One region of the Colwellia sp. E150_009 genome, then DNA from elsewhere that is predicted to be linked to it. Evidence: predicted binding sites of a transcription regulator. Region 1 holds the regulator's gene; the other holds the start of a gene.
The links. The regulator FliA, encoded in region 1, starts transcription of late flagellar genes. The targets are predictions, from matches to a motif close to CTAAAGNTNNNNNNNNNNNNGCCGATA.
Positions count from the first base shown of each region.

Region 2: ACE1OF_RS18165 (DUF5610 domain-containing protein) is a predicted target of FliA. The motif match lies at 2,475-2,501, and genes of this name have one in related genera.

Region 1 is NZ_JBHFOM010000005.1:147,544-157,794, forward strand. It holds gene ACE1OF_RS04175 (flagellar motor protein MotB) at 1-265, shown strand, start outside; gene flhA (flagellar biosynthesis protein FlhA) at 561-2,663, shown strand; gene flhF (flagellar biosynthesis protein FlhF) at 2,767-4,365, shown strand; gene ACE1OF_RS04190 (MinD/ParA family ATP-binding protein) at 4,445-5,287, shown strand; gene ACE1OF_RS04195 (RNA polymerase sigma factor FliA) at 5,369-6,088, shown strand; gene cheY (chemotaxis response regulator CheY) at 6,145-6,528, shown strand; gene ACE1OF_RS04205 (protein phosphatase CheZ) at 6,604-7,347, shown strand; gene ACE1OF_RS04210 (chemotaxis protein CheW) at 7,361-9,499, shown strand; gene ACE1OF_RS04215 (protein-glutamate methylesterase/protein-glutamine glutaminase) at 9,532-10,251, shown strand, end outside.
Region 2 is NZ_JBHFOM010000058.1:690-10,940, reverse strand. It holds gene ACE1OF_RS18180 (NahK/ErcS family hybrid sensor histidine kinase/response regulator) at 1-809, shown strand, start outside; gene ACE1OF_RS18175 (DUF2780 domain-containing protein) at 912-1,457, opposite strand; gene ACE1OF_RS18170 (hypothetical protein) at 1,572-1,742, opposite strand; gene ACE1OF_RS18165 (DUF5610 domain-containing protein) at 1,814-2,440, opposite strand; gene ACE1OF_RS18160 (cytoplasmic protein) at 2,623-2,832, shown strand; gene ACE1OF_RS18155 (sensor domain-containing diguanylate cyclase) at 2,936-4,258, opposite strand; gene ACE1OF_RS18150 (aldo/keto reductase) at 4,649-5,701, opposite strand; gene ACE1OF_RS18145 (GNAT family N-acyltransferase) at 5,805-7,523, opposite strand; gene ACE1OF_RS18140 (alpha/beta fold hydrolase) at 7,610-8,365, opposite strand; gene ACE1OF_RS18135 (M14 family zinc carboxypeptidase) at 8,362-9,453, opposite strand; gene ACE1OF_RS18130 (hypothetical protein) at 9,614-9,832, shown strand; gene ACE1OF_RS18125 (hypothetical protein) at 9,845-10,072, shown strand; gene ACE1OF_RS18120 (hypothetical protein) at 10,047-10,251, shown strand, end outside.

The sequences.
Region 1 (10,251 bases):
AGGGAATACAGATAACCGTGGCGTTGATTCAGAGTTATTTGATTCAAATTGGGATTTATCAAGTAAGCGAGCCGTTGCTATTGCACATGAAATGATTAAAGTGCCAGGTTTTGACCAAACACGTTTAATTGTGGCTGGACATGCAGACACCCGACCACTAGTACCTAATACTAATGCGTTAAATCGTCGACGAAACCGCCGTGTTGAGATTTCAATTAATCAAGGTAAAGCGAAAGAAAGTGAGCCAATTCAAATAACACAATAATGCAATGTTAGCGACAAGATAGTTAGCTTTGATGTTGTAAGATAGTTAAAATATCAAATTGATTTTTTAACTATTGAGTTGATTCACTTAACTAAAGATTACCTTCGCCATGCTGTGTATCATAGGTGAATATTACAAATGATGCTCTTATTGTTTTATTTGTTAAAACAATAAGAGCATTTATAGCCATAAAGATACTGCGGCACAGCCCTTAAAATAATCCTCCTAGTTGGTATAGCTTTTGCTAATTCTTAATTAGCGTCAAAAATTTATCATTAAGAGCAAGCTGTATCCAATGCAATTAACCACCTATTTTAATCAAATTAATAAGAAAAACTTATCCCAAATATCGGGGCTTGGTACACCGCTATTAGTTATGGCTGCTTTAGGTATGGTTATTTTACCAATGCCAGCGTGGCTGCTTGATGTACTTTTTTCTTTCAATATCGCTTTATCATTAGTAGTGCTATTAATTACGGTTTATACCCTGAAACCACTAGAGTTTGGTTCATTCCCTTCTGTTATTCTTATCGCAACTATTTTGCGCTTAGCACTAAACGTAGCGAGTACCCGGGTTGTTTTACTTGAAGGTCATGACGGCACTGATGCGGCAGGTAAAGTGATTGAAGCTTTTGGCTCAGTAGTTATTGGTGGTAACTATGCTGTTGGTTTAGTGGTTTTTTTGATTCTCATTATTATCAATTTTGTTGTAGTTACTAAAGGGGCAGGGCGTATTGCTGAAGTAACAGCACGTTTCACGCTAGATGCTATGCCTGGCAAACAAATGGCAATAGATGCTGATTTAAATGCGGGGTTTATTAACGCTGAACAAGCAAGAGAACGCCGTATTGAAGTAACAAGTGAAGCTGATTTTTATGGTTCTATGGATGGTGCCAGTAAATTTGTTAAAGGTGATGCGATTGCCGGTATTTTGATTTTATTCATTAATATCATTGGTGGCTTAGTTATTGGCATGGTACAGCACGAACTTAGCTTTGATAGTGCGGTTGAAATTTATACATTACTTACTATCGGTGACGGTTTAGTGGCGCAAATACCAGGTTTATTATTATCTGTTGCCACAGCCATTGTTGTTACACGTCAAAATACCTCTCAAGATATGGGAGATCAAGTAAGTAGCCAGTTAGGGCAAGCAAAATCACTTTATATTGCAGCTGGGGTTATGTTTGTCATGGGTGTTATACCAGGCATGCCTCATTTTGCTTTTTTACTGTTTGCAGTCGGTATTGGTGCCATGGCTTATGTAGGTAGCAGACATAAAATTACCAAGGCAATTGAGCTAGAAAAAATAGCAGAAGAAGAGCAAGTGCAAACGCAGCAAAAAGAAGAAGAAGTTAAGGAATTGAATTGGGATGATGTGCATCATGTAGATGTTATTGGTTTAGAAATTGGCTATCGTTTGATTCCTTTAGTTGATAAAGCGCAAGGTGGAGAATTACTTAGCAGAATCAAAGGTGTACGTAAGAAGTTGTCGCAAGAGTTTGGCTTTTTAGTGCCGCCAGTACACATTCGTGACAACTTAGACTTAGACCCTAATAGTTATCAAATATCTTTAATGGGTGTCACAATTGGTAAAGCAGAAATACGTCATGATCAAGCATTAGCGATTAACCCAGGACAAGTGTTTGGTAAACTTGAAGGGGTTGTCACAAAAGATCCGGCTTTTGGTTTAGATGCGGTTTGGATTAACCAAAATCAACGCGAGCAAGCACAAACATTAGGTTATACCGTGGTTGACTCAGCAACTGTATTAGCAACCCATTTAAGCCAAATATTAACGAATAATGCTTCTCAATTGTTAGGACATGAAGAAGTACAAAACTTGTTGGATATGCTAGCGAAAACGTATCCTAAACTTGTTGAAGGTTTTATTCCAGATACACTTTCGTTGGGTACTGTTGTTAAGGTACTACAAAGTTTAATGAATGAAGGTGTGGCTGTTCGTGATATGCGTTCGATTATTCAAACCTTGGTTGAGTATGGGCCTAAGAGCCAAGATGCCGAAGTACTAACGGCGGCAGTGAGAATTAGCTTACGAAAATTTATTATCCAAGATCTTGTTGGCCCAGCCCATGAAGTACCTGTCATAACCTTGGCGCCTGAGTTGGAACAGATGTTGCACCAGTCTATGCAAATGGCAGGAGATGATGGCGCAGGTATTGAACCTGGATTAGCAGAACGGTTGCAGAAATCTTTAACAGAGGGGGCTCAACAGCAGGAATTGGCAGGCGATACACCAATATTGTTAACTTCTGGAATTCTACGATCAGTGCTGGCTAAATTTGTAAAATACACTATACCAAGTTTAAGGGTTATTTCTTATCAAGAAATACCTGATGACAAGCAAATTAAAATTGTTAGTGCCATTGGACAATAAATAAAAGTAACGAGAAAAATAGTGCGAGTAATGAAATTGCCGAAATTCGGTCGGTTATTTCACAAGTCGACACTTGAAAATTGCACTAAATGAGGAGTTCACTGTGAAAATAAGACGTTTTGTAGGCAAAGATATGCGTAGCGCATTAGCCCAAATAAAAGAAGAATTAGGTGTAGATGCAGTTATTATGTCTAATAAAAAAATTCCTGAAGGCGTCGAGTTAATGGCAGCGGTTGATTATAATCAACCAACACCGCAAGAAACTTCTCATACAAGTAGTACGCACAGTCAAGATGAGCAGAATAGTCGTGAAGTATCAAATGATACGGTTAGTCTTACTCAATCATCACCACTATCAACTGAGGTAGGGGCATCAGAGACCAAATCAAATACTGCAACAAACACACAAATGCCTGTAGATAGCCTATCTGCATTATTGAATAGACAGGTTCAGCATCAACCAAAAATAAATGAGGCAGTAAACAATACTAATAACACATTACCAATCAGCACCGAACATATTAATTTAGGGGCAGAACCTCAAATACCTAGCCAAGATGAAAATATTGAAGATCAACTACGTAGCTTTACCGAGCGATTACGCCACTCTAAGCCTGACGGTACTATTCTTTCGCCAGAAGCCGTTAATACACAAAGTAATGGACAAGATGAAAATCATATTTCTTTAGAAGCTGAGCATATGGCAAGCAAAATACAAACAAAGCAGTCTACGGGGCAACAGGCAGATCAAAATGGCTATGCTACCCAAGAAAATTTTGATAAAATGCAGCAAGAAATGGCCTCTATTAGAAAGTTATTAGAGCATCAAGTATCGGGCTTGATGTGGCAAGAGATGGCCCAAAAAGAACCACAGAGAGCGGTCTTAGTTAATCGCCTTTTAGGTTTAGGTTTAAATGACCAAATTGCCGATCAAATAGCGGGTTATGTACCTAGTCAATATAATGACACTGAAGCATGGCAGCAAGCAACTAAGCTAATTGGTGAGCAACTTAATACAACTCAAAACGATATTATTCATCGTGGTGGTGTTGTTGCGTTAGTTGGTCCTACAGGTGTAGGAAAAACAACAACTATTGCTAAACTTGCCGCACGTTTTGCACAAGTACATGGTCATGAGCATGTTGCACTGATTTCAACAGATACATACCGAATAGCGGGTTTTGAACAACTTGCAACCTATGGAAAAATTATTGGTTGCCAAGTAAAGTTGGCAAAAGACAGCCAAGCATTAGATTTATTACTTGAACAGTTTTCTAACAAGAAATTAATTCTAATCGATACGGCAGGTATGGGACAAAGAGATATTCGTTTAGCTGAAAATTTAGCTAACCTAGTAGCTAATACTCGCGTTAGAATAAGAAATTATTTAGTGCTTGCAGCTAACAGCCAGCAACAGGTTATGCAAGAAAATGTAGATAGGTTTAAAAAAGTACCGTTGTCGGGTTCTATTTATACTAAACTTGATGAAAGCGTAAGTATTGGTGAAATAATTACAACTTCAATTCAAAATGGCTTGCCAATAGGTTATCTTACGGATGGGCAGAGAGTGCCAGAAGATATTAAAGTTGCAAATGTTGAAAAATTAGTTACGCTTGCCGATAAAATGGCAGCAAAGAACAATGTCACTTATGCTCAACGAACAGTTAGGCCGATGCCAAGAACGCAAGCCGTAGCTGTATAGCAGCGTTTAAATTGACGTATTTTAGTGAACTATGCATTAACTACTAGCAATAATATAAGAGAAATATAAGAAGTAATAAATGTCAGATCAAGCGAGTGGCTTAAGAAAAATGCAGGACTTAAAAAAAGTTAAAGTAGTAGCAGTTTCAGGTGGCAAGGGAGGGGTTGGTAAAACCAACGTCTCATTAAACACAGCTGTTGCTCTTGGTCAACAAGGTAAACGAGTATTAGTCTTAGATGCCGATTTGGGGTTAGCTAATGTTGATGTTATGTTAGGCTTACGAGTACAACGTAATCTTTCCCATGTGTTATCAGGTGAATGTGAACTAGATGATATTATTATCACTGGCCCTAGTAACATAAAAATTATTCCAGCGACTTCTGGATCTCAATCTATGGTTGATCTAACCCATGCAGAACATGCAGGGTTGATACGTGCTTTTAGCGAAATGAAAACTCAGTTTGATGTACTCATTGTTGATACGGCGGCTGGTATCTCTGATATGGTATTGAGCTTCACTCGCGCAGCACAAGATGTCATGTTAGTTGTATGTGATGAACCTACCTCGATTACCGATTGCTATGCACTAATGAAATTACTTAGTCGAGATCACAATGTTTTCAAATTTAAAGTGGTTGCCAATATGGTGCGCAGTCCTAAAGAAGGGCAACAATTATTTGCAAAATTGACAAAAGTTACGGATAGGTTTTTAGATGTGGCACTTGAATTAGTTGCCGTGATCCCTTTTGATGAAAATATTCGAAAATCAGTGCGCAAGCAGCAAGTGATTGTTGAAGCCTTTCCAGACTCCCCAGCAGCCATTGCATTTAAGGATTTGGCTAAAAATCTTAGTCGTTGGCCAGTACCGCATCAAGCATCAGGTCACTTGGAATTTTTTATTGAACAATTACTCGATTACTAACTTTTAATTAATATCACTCGTTTGTTGAACATTAAAGACCCAACAAGCATTTTAAAATAATTTTGGTGGGAATAGTAAAAAGTGGTAAAAACTAATGCCTATATCAACCCAATTGACAAAACAGTGTTACTTGAACAATATACTGTATTGGTTAAACGAATAGCCTATCACTTGCTAGCACGTTTGCCTGCGAGTGTCATGGTTGATGATTTAATTCAATCGGGTATGATCGGCTTATTTGAAGCAGCGAATAATTTCGACAACACCAAAGGTGCTAGTTTCGAAACGTTTGCAGGTATTCGCATTCGCGGAGCGATGCTTGATGAAATGCGCCGTGGAGATTGGACTCCTAGGTCAGTGCATAAAAATAGCCGTATGGTTACGGAAGCTATTAAGCAACTAGAAGCCAGTTTAGGGCGGGATGTAACAGATATAGAAGTTGCTGAAAAGCTTGAAATTTCATTAAATGAGTATCATCATATATTAAGTGAAGTGAGTACTGGTAAAATACTTGGTATTAATGACTTAGGCGTGAATGAAGATGCACTGATGCTTGATAGCACGTGCCAAAGTGATGACCCATATCAAAGTATTGAGCACAAAGCCTTTAAAAAAGGTTTAAGTGAGTGTATTAGTACTTTACCAGAACGTGAAGCTCTAGTACTGTCTCTATATTACGATGAAGAATTGAATTTACGTGAAATTGGACAAATACTGGATGTGAGTGAATCGCGCGTCAGCCAAATTCATAGTCAAGCAATGCACAGGTTAAAAGCTCGTATGCAATCTTGGCAAAGTTAAGTACAATAATAATTATGTTAACCTTTAGAAATATGAATGTTTAGCCGGAGGGTGTCTTGGATAAAAATATGAAAGTGCTTGTTGTTGATGATTTTTCAACTATGAGACGAATAGTGAAAAATTTGTTACGTGATTTAGGCTTTACAAACATTCAAGAAGCGGATGACGGTAGTACAGCTTTACCTATGCTTCAGAATGGCGATTTTGATTTTGTTGTCACTGATTGGAACATGCCGGGAATGCAAGGTATTGACTTGTTAAAAGCTATTCGCGCAGATGCAAATTTAGCTCACATCCCCGTATTATTAATTACAGCTGAAGCAAAGAAAGAGCAAATAGTAATGGCAGCTCAAGCAGGTGTAAATGGTTATATTGTTAAACCATTTACTGCTGCTACCTTAAAAACGAAATTAGATAAAATCTTCGAACGTTTAGGTTAGTTTTTATTTAGGTGGGCTGCTTACAGTCCACAAAAAACATTTGTTAGTGCTTTGATTAAGTGTTGAGGATATTGCATGAATATGGCAATGGTGGGACGAATTTCATTAGAACAGGCTAGGTCTCTAGTTGAATTTTTAGAAAATGATCAGCAAGAAAAAGCCGATGAGCTTATTTCTAAGATTCAAAATCCAATTAATTCTGATTTATTTGCTGAAATCGGTAAATTAACTCGTCAACTGCATGACTCTTTAACAAATTTCAACATTGATTCACGATTAAGTGATTTAGCAACAGCGGATATTCCTGATGCAAAAGAACGTTTAAATTATGTTATTACCAGCACCGAAGAAGCCGCAAACAAAACAATGGATGCAGTAGAATCTATTTTTCCAGTGCTTGATAACATTGCTGATCAAGTCCGTGCTGTTAACCCCGCATGGACTAAATTAATGAATAATGAGATTGAGCTTAAAGAGTTTAAAGCATTATGTGTGGATCTTGATTGTTTATTAGCGACAACAGGCAAAGAAACCACGCATATCCATAGTTTAATGACCGACGTATTAATGGCGCAAGACTTTCAAGATCTAACGGGACAAGTTATTAGAAAAGTTATTGACTTAGTTAGAGAAGTTGAAGAAAGTTTAATCAATATGTTAACTGCATTTGGTATGACAGCAGACAGTGAACGAGAAAAGTCTGCACCTAAAGTGGGTGAAAACTTAGTTGAAGGGCCAATTGTTAATGCGGAAGAAAGAGATGATGTTGTAGAAGATCAAGATGATGTTGATGATCTTTTATCAAGTTTAGGTTTTTAACAGGAGTTAGTGAATGTCATTTGAAGCAGATGAAGAAATTCTACAGGACTTTTTAGTCGAAGCAGGTGAGATACTTGAATTGCTCTCTGAGCAATTAGTTGAGCTTGAAAATGATGTTGATAATGCTGATTTACTCAATGCTATTTTTCGAGGCTTCCACACCGTAAAAGGTGGCGCAGGCTTTCTGGCTTTAAATGAGCTTGTTGACGTTTGTCATGGCGCAGAAAATATATTCGATTTACTGCGAACAGGAAAACGTACCGTTAATGCTGATTTAATGGATACTATATTATCTGCACTTGACACGATTAATGATATGTTTGACTTAGTCAAAAGCAGAGAACCATTGACCACGGCCGATGCTGCATTACTTGCAGAATTACGCCGCTTAAGTCAACCTGAAGACGCTGCGCCCGTGGTTGAAACACCAATTCCTGAACCTGTTGTTGCTCCACCAGAAGCTACACATCAAGAAGAAATATCAGATGCTAGCGATGATATGAGTGAAGACGAGTTTGAACGTTTGCTTGATGAATTGCATGGTGGTGGTAGCCCTTCAGCAAACACTATACCTTCGGATGATAACTCAGCGAGTACTGATACGAGTGGTGATATTTCTGATGATGAATTTGAATCTTTATTAGATGAACTACACGGACAAGGCGCCTTTTCGTCAGATATAAACAATTCTACAACCTCTACAGCTAGTTCGGATGATGAAATTAATGATGACGAATTTGAAAGTTTGCTTGACGAGTTACATGGCAAAGGTAATGCACCAAAACCCAGTGAAGCCAAGTCATCTGAAGAAATAGCTGCATCAAGTACTCGACCTAGTGATGTGCCAGCGTCATCTGCGACTCCTATTGCACAGCCTGCATCTTCTAGTCCTGCACCACAAGCTAACAAACCTACGCCAGCACCTGCGCCCAAAAAAGCAGCACAACCCGCAACTCCTCAAGGAGAAACAACGGTACGTGTTGATACTAAACGGCTAGATAAAATCATGAATATGGTTGGCGAATTAGTTTTAGTTAGAAATCGCCTAACCAGTTTAGGGTTAACTTCTGACGATGAAGACTTAACCAAAGCGGTATCAAATTTAGATGCAGTCACTACCGATCTGCAAGGTGCGGTAATGAAAACCCGAATGCAGCCAATTAAAAAAGTATTTGGTCGTTTTCCTCGGGTTGTACGTGATTTAGCACGTAGTCTGAATAAAGATATTCAACTAGTACTGGTGGGAGAAGACACAGATTTAGATAAAAACTTAGTTGAAGCATTAGCGGATCCATTAGTGCATTTGGTACGTAATTCTGTTGACCATGGTATTGAAGAACCGAGTATCCGTGAAGAAAAAGGCAAACCTCGTCAAGGTACTGTTACTTTATCAGCATCACAAGAAGGAGACCATATCCTGTTAACCATTAAAGATGATGGTGCAGGTATGGATGCTGAAAAACTGAAAGGAATAGCGATTGACCGTGGTGTGCTTGATGTAGATGCAGCAGCAAGAATGTCTGATACCGAAGCCTTCAGTTTGATTTTTGCACCTGGGTTTTCTACTAAAACTGAAATATCAGAGGTGTCAGGCCGTGGTGTTGGTATGGATGTTGTTAAAACAAAAATTACCCAACTCAATGGTACTGTTAATATTGACTCAGAAATGGGTGTTGGTACTATTTTAGAAATAAAAGTGCCTCTAACATTAGCTATTTTACCAACCTTAATGGTCGTTGTTGGTGAGCAGACCTTTGCTTTGCCACTAGCAGCAGTAAATGAAATATTTCATTTAGATTTAACCAATACAAACCGTGTGGATGGGCAGTTAACCATTATTGTTCGTGAAAAAGCGATCCCACTATTTTACTTAGATCAGTGGCTTGTCAGAAACTATGAAGATAAACCTCGTGATAAAGGGCATGTGGTTATTGTGCAATTAGGTAATCAGCAAGTTGCTTTCGTAGTTGACCGATTAATTGGTCAAGAAGAAGTGGTGATTAAGCCACTTGATAGATTATTACATGGTACTCCAGGTATGGCAGGAGCAACTATCACTAGTGATGGTGGTATTGCACTCATTATAGATATACCTAACATGTTAAAGTTTTATGCGAAAAAATCACCCGTGAATAAAAAACTGCGTTCATAAAAGTCGCATATATAAAACAGTAGAGGAAATAAATGACCTACAAAGTGCTCGTTGTTGATGATTCGAGTTTTTTTAGACGACGAGTCACTGATATTTTAAATAGGGATCCACTGCTTGAAGTTATCGATGTTGCTGTAAATGGACAAGAAGCAGTAGACAAAGCGTTATCGCTAAAGCCTGATGTAATCACCATGGATGTTGAAATGCCCGTTTTAAATGGCATTGTCGCAGTACAAAGAATAATGGCGCAGTCGCCAACGGCTATACTGATGTTTTCTTCGTTAACACATCAAGGAGCAAAATCGACACTGGATGCCTTAGAAGCTGGCGCATTAGATTTTTTACCTAAAAAATTTAACGAAATTGCTCAAAACAGTGAAATGGCGGGTAGTTTGTTACGACAACGTGTCATTCAGCTAGCCACAAAAAGCAGAGTTAGTAAGGCTAATATAGCACGCGATAGAACTTCTAATCATTCTATTCAAGATCCTGCTCAAAGCTCAAGACCTACTATTAGAACAAGACAACCTGCAGGAGAACAAGTCTCTTCTGCGAATATGAAGAAAGCATCTTCAGGTAAAAAATATGCTTTGTTAGCTATTGGAACGTCAACAGGCGGTCCCGTTGCGCTACAAAAAATATTAACTGAATTCCCCCAAGATTTCCCATTGCCTATTATTATGGTGCAACATATGCCTGCAACATTTACCAATGCTTTTGCTACAAGATTAAACTCTTTGTGTAAAATTAAT
Region 2 (10,251 bases), on a different contig from region 1:
TTCAAGTAGAATTGCGGTATGTCAGCAGTGACGTAGTAATAAACAGTGATAGTGTATTACTAGCCAGAATATTGCGTAATTTTCTCTCTAATGCTTTTAGATACGCTGGTAATGGTAAAGTATTACTTGGTTGCAGACGGCAAGGGAATCAAATATCGATCGAAGTATGGGACAACGGCATGGGTATTGCCCAAGACCAAATACAAGAAATATTTAAAGAATTCAAACGGCTAAAACCTTCTCAAAATGCCTTTCGTAATGGGCTAGGGTTAGGCTTAGCTATTGTTGATAAAATATCAAAAGTGCTTGAGCACCCTATTATGGTTAATTCTACTTTAAACAAAGGGTCAGTATTCTCTGTTAAAGTACCATTGGGCGAATTAAACCAAGTATCACGGTCAAATGATCCTACACAATTTATGCTAGCAACCTCCGTATTAACAAATAGTAATATTTGGCTTATTGATAATGATGCTAACGTCTGTGCAGGCATGTCACAGCTACTTGAAGGGTGGGGTTGTATCGTAACAACCGCAATAAGTCTAGAACACCTTCAACAGCAGGTCGACACTAATCATGATCACGCCGATATTCTAATAGTAGACTATCATCTTGATGATGACGTAAATGGCTTAGACGTTGCCAATGAAATTAATAATTGTCGCGATTTACCCTTACCTGTCATGATGATCACGGCAAATTACAGCAAAGAACTAAAAAATGAAGTCAGTAATAGCGATATACTGTTATTAAACAAACCTGTAAAACCGATGAAACTAAAAACATCCATGTTATATTTATTGAAATAATAATAAAGATATTAAAGGAAATCACTTGAGCTAAAATCAGCACTATCATGTTATGTGCTTTCATCACAGCGCTGATTCAGTTCAAGATTAAAGAAAACACAACTAACCTAATAGTTTTGCTAAACCTTGAGTTAATACTTGTTTTGCCTGTTGGCCTTCTTCCGTATCTAAATAACGTTGAGCACTTGCAATAAAGCTGGTGATCATTTCTGGTTTTAAGCCGAGTGCTTCAAACTGTCTTTTAACATCATTAATAGATTTTAATGACTCATTGTATTCTGAAGCCTTATCAAGTAATCCACCTAAACCTTCACCAGAGCTAAGTTGACTAATATCAGGCATTTGTCCAACTAGCCCTTCAACCCCTGGTAACGATTTAGCAAGCTGGCCAAATTGATCACTTGATACATTGTTTTTCACATAGTTCAAAATTGCACCCATGCCTCCAGATGCTTGGTCTGTGTTTACACCCAACCCACTCGTTAACATATCAACCAAACCATCACTACTTAACTTTGCAACTGCATTTTGTTCTTGAGTATCACCCAAACCAACAAGGTTTTTTAAACTGTCCAGCCAGCTAGTTTCTTCTGCTATTGCTGAACTACTCAAGGTGGCAACAGTTAAAAGTAAGATAAGCTTTTTCATAAAATTTCCTATAGTGTAAAAATATAATTTGTTTAAAAACTAGTATACAACAATTCTCATTCAACACAGGAACAATAATACTAGTCTACATTCTGGTTAGCGAAATTACAGATATTAGCTTTCTGTTTTAATTGTGACCTCTAGCTGCTTACTTTCTCCCGCAAACCATTTTTGCACATAGATAGAACCTAAAATAGGTGGCATACCATTTTCAGGTACTTCTTTATATCGAATACTATTTTTATTGTGCTTTTCAAATTCAAACTTAATTGTTTTTTCAGACAAAACCAACTCACTTTTAGTTAATATTTACACTGTTTTATATTATATAAATGACGATAAATAAATTCTAGCCCTTACTGTGCTGGCTCTTCCTCGGTTCTATTAAATGATTCAACAAAAGACTGCAAGCCTTCCTGAACTAAAGCATAAGTTTTATCAATAGTATCGCTAATATCTCCCTCAAGCACGTTCAAACTGGTTAGTACTTCTTTAGCTTCATCAAAACCTTGCTCTATACCCCCGCCAATAATATTAACAAAAGCATTTAAAGCTTCTTCTTCGTCCATTTCTGGGTGTTGTTCTCGATACGAACTTAGAAATTGGGTACTAAAAGAAACAATTCGCTCTGCCACTGCTTCAGGGCTAAAGTCTACGCCCGACTCATAAGCCTCTTCAACAGTATTCTCAACGCCCATTTCATTAAGTGCTTCATTAATTCCTTGTAGGGCTGTTTTTAATACCAGCGATAAAGGCTGATCAGCAATACTTGTATTGTAGTTCAAAGAAGATTCTATAATCGCAGCATTAAGCTGTTGTTTATTAGAGAGACTGATTGGCGCTTGCGCTTCCTCAATTTTTTGATCATCTTCAAGCTTAGAGGCTTGTTGACCCGTAGACATGTTATCTACTTTATCAGCCGACTTTGATAATGCTCGTGCATCTTGACTATAGGTGGTATTAGGGGGTATTGATGAACTCATAACACTTGCCTCTGTTTATTAAACCATACTTAGGTATCGGCTAAGTTAATTATAACTTAAGAATTAAATAACGCAGGTTTAAAAAAGAATTCAAGCTTTAATTAAACTTGCCGATAACTAGATTAAGCACTATTATTTAACAACCTTATATCTTTACCTGTTTATTATTACGGAGAGGCATTATGTCTATCAATATCAATAGTTCCCCAAGTTTTGCCCCTGCTAATGGTGGTGATGGCACAATATTACGTGTCGCGGTAAAAGCAAAAGAACTTGCGGAAGAAGAAGGTCAAATGGCATTGCAATTAATTGAAAGCGCAGCACCTTCTACTTCTAATAGCACAAGCAGTCCCGTAGGAAATATTGGCAACAATATAAACATTCAAGCTTAAGAAATAGATAGTTGTTTGACGCAAACAACTGGGCCAAAAGGCATTAGATAGTAATCTGTAAGAGATACCTTTACAGATTACTTATATGTTATCGCGGTGTAATTTATTCACTATCGCTATAGAGTTCAACCCGATTTCTCCCATTAGCTTTTGCTCTGTACATTGCAATATCGGCTTTTTCTATTAGTTGGTCTCTTGTTGAACCATGGGTAGGATAAGTTGAAACCCCCATACTAACTGTCAACGAGATTTCAGTTTTATCAGCGAGTGTAATGCGATTACTTTCAATGGTTTTGCATAACTTCTGAGCCACTGTATGCTGTTTCGCTTCTTCTAAATCAGGTAAAAGTACGAGAAACTCTTCTCCTCCCCAGCGAAACAATAAGTCATTTTCTCTAAGGTGCTCCTCCATTTTATTAACAAAGGCTTTTAAAGCGATATCCCCTACTCGATGCCCATATTGATCATTGATGGCTTTAAAATAATCTATATCAATAAAAACAACGGCAAATGGTTCGCCGTTAATGCGAGAAGTAGCAATTTGTTGTTCCAAAATCTCATGACAAACCCGACGGTTAAAAGCTCCTGTGAGTTCGTCTCGTGCAGCTTGGTTTTCTAACCTTTCTTGTAGAGCAACCTGATCCGTCACGTTCTGTACCATGCCAGCAACAATAGCTGGGGCACCTTGTGCATTTCTTTTGCTGACTTTTCCTCTGTCATCAACCCAAATATAGTGACCAGCTCGATTTCTTAAACGGTATTTAGCTTCAAACTTATCGGTACGTCCTTGCAAATGTTCTTGCATTACGGCAAGCACTCTATTTTTATCATCAGGGTGAATACCATCTATCCAAAAATCAACCTTTGATGCATCTTCCTCGGGGCCATAACCTCGCATTTGCATCAGTTTGGGACTGACATACAGGCTATCATTCTCAATGTTCCACTCCCATATTCCATCTGAAGCTTCATAAAGTGCATACCACAGACTATGCTTATGCGCCTCCATTTCTTTGTCTCTCATTTGACGTAAGCTAATATCACGAGCAACAGATAAGAAAAAATGCTGTCCCTCATAGTATATATTAGACGTACGAACCTCTACGGGGAAAGAACGGCCGCCTTTACGTTGATGATATCCTAAAAATACATAAGGCTTTTGTGATTGTGAAATGACTTCAGCAATTTCGCTCCAATGTGGTTGATTAAAAACGGAATCTTGTAGACTTAAAACAGAGTTATTAATAATTTCTGCTTCTGTCATCCCCACAGATTCACAAGCCATTTTATTTGCATATAAAATATTGGAGGATTCAGGATCAATAAGGTAAACAGCTTCGGGAAGATGATTAAGGGCAGAAGTTAATAGTAAATTATGAGACACTGTGCTGCATGCTATATCAATGTCTTTTGTAGTTTTTTTCATACTTCGTCTACCTAAAGTGGAATGTATGGAAAACTCCACATTACAATCAATGAATTTGAGCTCATAGAAATAACACTGTAGATATTTCTGAAAAGAAATATCTAGCAGATCCATGTGTGCGTTATAATCTTACACGATATGATCACTAAACGATAACCGTATTTCCCAAGAAAAATACACTTTTATGCCTATTTATTTTCAAACAGCATAGCAAGTAAACGGTAAAGTAATTCAAACAAAAAAAAGCGTTTACTTGAAATCAAGTAAACGCATTATAAAACATAAAACACTAGGGAAATAACATATTCATATAGTAAGAGTATCCCAAAGTGGAAAAGTTCCCTTTATAAGAAAAAAAATTGATAAACTTCTAATACTCAATACCTAATATTAATACGGTGCAGGATATTCTCGTAATACCTTATCTATATCACTTAATACTGCTGTACTGAGTTCAAGGTTAAATCCTTTTATATTTTCTTGTAACTGAACCATGCTTGTTGCGCCAATAATGGTAGAGGTCACGCCATGAATTTGCTTACACCATGCTAATGCCAATTGTGAAGGAGTAATATTATACTGCTTGGCAATGTCAACATAGGCTGCGGTTGCCTTATGTGTTGAAGGGGTATTTCTAAAGATGCCGTTTCTTTGTTCAAATGTCCATCGGCTACCTTTAGGTAGAGCATTGTTTAAATATTTACCCGACAATATACCCGTTGCAAGCGGTGACCAAGGCAGGTAGGCAATATTCTCTCTAATACAGTTTTCAATTAGATAAGGTGCATCTTGTGGGTGGAGCAAATTAAATTCGTTTTGAATCGACACAATGCGTGGTAAATCATATTGCTCACTCAGTTTTAAATAGGTATTAATACCCCACGGTGTATCGTCTGATAAACCACAATACCTTATTTTTCCTGCTTCGACACAGCGCGATAAGCCTTGCAAAATATCAAGCATATTTTCAACTTCATGGGCTGTAGTTGTTTGTGTAAAGTCCACTTCGTTCGGCCAATGTTTACCGAAATGCGGAAAACCACGATTTGGCCAATGTAATTGAAATAAATCAATATAATCAGTTTGCAAACGTTTTAATGATTCATTAACAGCAAGTTCAATATTTGTACCTGATATCGGGCTGCCCTCTCTTACCCAAGGTAATCCTGAGCCAGATATTTTACTTGCCAACACAATATCTTTTCGTTTACTAGGATTATTAGTGAGCCAATTACCAATAATTGTTTCAGTTTTTCCGTAAGTATCAGGTGTAGGAGGAATAGCATAAATTTCAGCCGTATCAATAAAATTAATATCTTGTGATAGTGCATAATCAATTTGTTGATTAGCCTCTTCTTGATTATTTTGTAAACCCCACGTCATGCTTCCCAAGCAAACTTCAGAAACTGATAAATCGCTACTTCCTAATAAAGAATATTTCATAATTACCTGTAATTACGTTAGTTAAATTGTAATTATTATACTATTGCTTGAACACAGGTGAAAACTAATCAACCAATAGTTACGCTAATAATGTAACAAAAAACTATTTTTTATGGATATCAATATAACGTTGGCGCTTTTTCGGTAGTAATTTGTCAAGATCAACCACCACCAAACCATCAACACAGTCGTTAAAATCAGGGTCGATATTAAATGCTGAAAAACTCACACCACCCTCTTCGCATAACCCTGAATACTGTTTATATAATGTTGGCACACTCACCCCCACATTAGCCAGTAGGTGCTTCATGGTAGTGAAGTCTTTTTCTTTATCATTCCCTTCAAATGCCGCGCTAAGTTGATCCTTTTCAAACTCATCTAACTGAAACGGTGTTTTTGCTTTTGCCAGCATTTTTTCATCTAAAAAGTAATATTGGTAATAATGCATAAGCAAAGTTTTAGCTGCTGTGGGTAATGCATTACTAATACTAACAGGCCCAAACAAATAGCGGTATTGAGGATTTCTTGCAACGAAAGCGCCAATACCAACCCACAAATATTCTAAGCTTCGCTTACCCCAATATCGAGGCTGAACAAAACTTCGCCCCAGCTCTAATCCTTGAGTAAATATTGGTTCCATACTAGGCTGATAATCAAATAAAGTATTAGTATATAATCCTTGTGATTGTGAGTTATTAATCAGTTTTTGGGTTTCACCAAAACGATAGGCACCAACAATTTCTAAATCTTTATCGTCCCATAAAACCAAATGCAAATAATCTTGATCATAGCCATCAATATCGCGACGTTTTCCTGTTCCTTCCCCTACCAAACGAAAAGCGACTTCTCTTAATCGCCCAATTTCACGCATAATAGGAGAGCTATCTTGATGACGATACAAGATAATCGCTTTACCATCGGTAGTATTACCTAGCATTTCACATTCGCTTATTGCCGCTTTGAGTTCTGCACGATTCTCAGGGTGGGCAATCGCTTTTTCAGTTTTTAAAATTTCCGCTTTATTACGCGCAATATTGTACAAATGTTTTTTGAACAATTTAACCTTACTCTGCCCAGGCACGTCTAACGAATCATAATGTTCAAAAGGAATAACATCGCCTATTTTGATGTTCATACGTTTATGAGCTTGTTTGAACATTTCCTTTATCAAAAGCAAGGTCGATAATGGTTTATAAACTGCTGATATTGCGTAAAAAAGCGCTGAATTTCGTGCATCCATGTAAACAGGCAAAATAGGGGATTTAGTGGCGGTAGCAAAACTGAGAAAACCCTTATGCCAACTTCCATCACGAACGCCAGCAGGCCCCATACGAGACACTTCACCCGCAGGAAAAATAATCACAACTCCCTCGTTGTTAAGGTGTTGATAAATAGCTTCAAGATTTTTTTTGGCCGTTTTTCCACCCATATTATTAACAGGCAGTAAAATAGGATGTAATGGTTTAACTCCCATCAGTACCTTGTTGGCCACTACTTTAAAATCAGGTCTTATTTCACTGACCATTTTAATCAATGCTGCGCCGTCTAAGGTACCAATGGGGTGGTTAGCAATAATAACGACTCGGCCCGTTGCAGGAATTTTCTCTCTGTCTTTATCGCTAAGACAATAACCAAAATCAAAGTGGTCAAGCATAGCCTCAGCATAATCTACCCCTTTAGCAAAGGGATATTGCTTTTCAATGTTCAGTAATGCTTTTTCATGTAACAGATAACGTAAAATATTTCTAAAGCTTTTACCCACCAAAGATTGTGGGTGCATTTGGGGTAGATTTTCAGAAACCACCTGATCAACATTAAACATATTAAGTCCGCCATCAATAGATAAACTGTCTATTTCAGTAATGTAACTTATCTATATGGCTAATATTTGACGTTTAAGTGACAGCTTTATGACAAAGCTAGATACTGCTTAATTTGCCTTATAACCCAATTCCCTTCATCTAGAGGGAGGTCATGACCAGCACTTGAATGCTCAACTAAGGTTCCCCCCAAATAATGATGTAAATGCTGACTGGCTATATTATTTACCAAACGATCTTTTCTACTAGTTAACACCAATAACGTAATGTTAGCTAAAGGTTTCACTTTAAAGCGTGATGCGGCAAGTAACTGACGGATCAGATTAAAAAAGCTTGTACGTTGAACACGTCGATATTCGGTCCAGTGAACTAGGGTTTCAGCATATTGCTGTTTATTTGAGGTGAGCTGTAAAATTTCTTTTTCAATAACTTCATCACTGCCTTTGCTGATAATAACCAAAAGTGACCTGGCTACAGCAACCAAATTAATTCGCTTATACCATGGTGTCAGGTTAGCAGCGCTAGTATTAATCAGGGTGATTGACCGTATCTCTTGTGGAAATCGATGTGCCCAATCAAGTGCAATCATGCCACCTAATGATAAAGCGACTAAATGGATATTAGCTAACGATTTTTCTGATTTTTCACCTAATATCAAGCGACAGTGATCTGTATACTCGGCAATAAGAAGTGGACTGTTAAGTGTAGCAAAATCACCATTTCCACAGGTATCTAAAACGCTCACCTCATCATCAGGAAAAGCGTGTTGAAATTTTGCTATAAATGTCCCCCAATGACGATAATCACGCCCAAGGCCTCTTAATAATAACCAATGTCGACTCATGTTGCTCGATACCATTGTTTAACCGCCGCTTTACGCATATCACTTTTTGTTTGGTTTGTGGGTAACCAATTTGAATAATTTGAAACTGCTTGCGTTAAAAAGTCAAATAAAACCAAGTGACTACGCTGAACTCTAGACCAACGATGCTCAACATTAGGATTAAATAATCCTTGATATGAAAACATTTGTTTCGGGCTTTTCTTAACCCAATTCCAAGAACCCATTTCTAATGTTAAGGATAAAAACGAGCTATTAAATTCATGTTTCACAATTTTTCCAACATGATCCCATAAATCACCGTGCGTAGTATATTGCCTTGACTGCGGTTCAAAAACATAATTATTATGAGGATACGTTTGTTGCCACAACTGATATAAAGCAAAATAATTAGCGACTGTGCGCGGTGGTCTTTTACGGTAGGCATAGGGGATCCACAACCGATCTCGAAAACCAAAACCTGAATGACAATCTAGCACTAAATTAAAGGGTCGATGCAGACATTCTTGCTTAAGAAAATCCACCAATAATTGATTTTCACATTCAAGACTCCCATTACCTCGATACCAGGGTAAATGACGACTCAATTGTTGTCCGCCAACAAACCAAGGCACTTTTTCTTGTGCATCAATGGGTGAATTTCGCATTAAATCAACACCATTACCATTTGAGCGAGTCCCTTTCAACATACCAACGGGATTCATCACGGGCAGAAAATTATAGCGAATATTGTTTAATGAACGCATAAAATTACTATCCCACTTTCCTCGCGACACTAACGTATGTAGATAACTTAAAACAACCTGACTACCAATGCGCTCAATACCGTGAATACCGCCAATAAAAGTAATTGCGGGAGCATTAATATTCGTACTACCAAAAGACAAACCTACTAAGGGCAGTTTATGTGTTTTGTGCTTACTCATTTTTGCATCAAGCACAGCGTGAACCTCTGCCTGCATGAACCCTTGACCTTGCTGTATTAGTGTCGAGATACTTTCATATTCAGGCAATAATTCAATAATTTCATCATTAAGGTAATCTGAAAAGCTTGCGAACTTTTTGGAAAAGTTTGGTAAGTGGTCACTCACTGGCATTTTGCCTAGACTCAGTTAATAAATTGAGCTCATTGTAATCTTACATTTATGACATTTTGATTACAAAGTAAAGTGAGTTACTGTACCTACGCCTTAGCAAAAAAACAGTCAGCAATACATTCAACAGCAAATAACCAACGAAGACAAAGTACTTTTGTCTTCTGACCAATGGCAAGCCTTAACGTTGATAGATGGTGTTAGCTATGCCGATGATTTAGCTTGTGCTTTTACTGATGCTCACAAAATAGCGTCTAGTTATTCACTTATTGATAAGTATAGCAATTTACCCTCAAATGCCATTAACCCAAGCTGGGTAATAAGTAAGAACAAAGATATTTTTATTGTTGAAGCAACAGGCATCGATGTAATATGAGCCAAAAGGTCAATGTATAATGAAAACAAAGTAAATAGGCTTTATGGCGTTACAGGCATATTTTTACCTGGTGATCATACTCGAAGTTTTAATTGGTATGAAAAGTTACAAAAAGCCAATACCGTTTCTTATTACAAAGACGCTGACTCAGGTAATACCTTTAGCTATAAAGATGAAATAGTCGAGGTGTTTTTTACCCCAGCAGAAAACGCCATTGAACGCTTTGGTTACCCTATTTAAAGAGTTAGCACCAAAAGCGGTTTTAGAGGCAACTAAAGAATCGGTACTCGCTTATAATAAACAATGTTTAACTAAAGCATACTGTAACTTTCCTGCGGCTAGCTTTATTACCGCTATTTACAATAATAATTATACTGACTTTACAGCACAAAATGAAAGTTTCACTCAAAACATGCTTG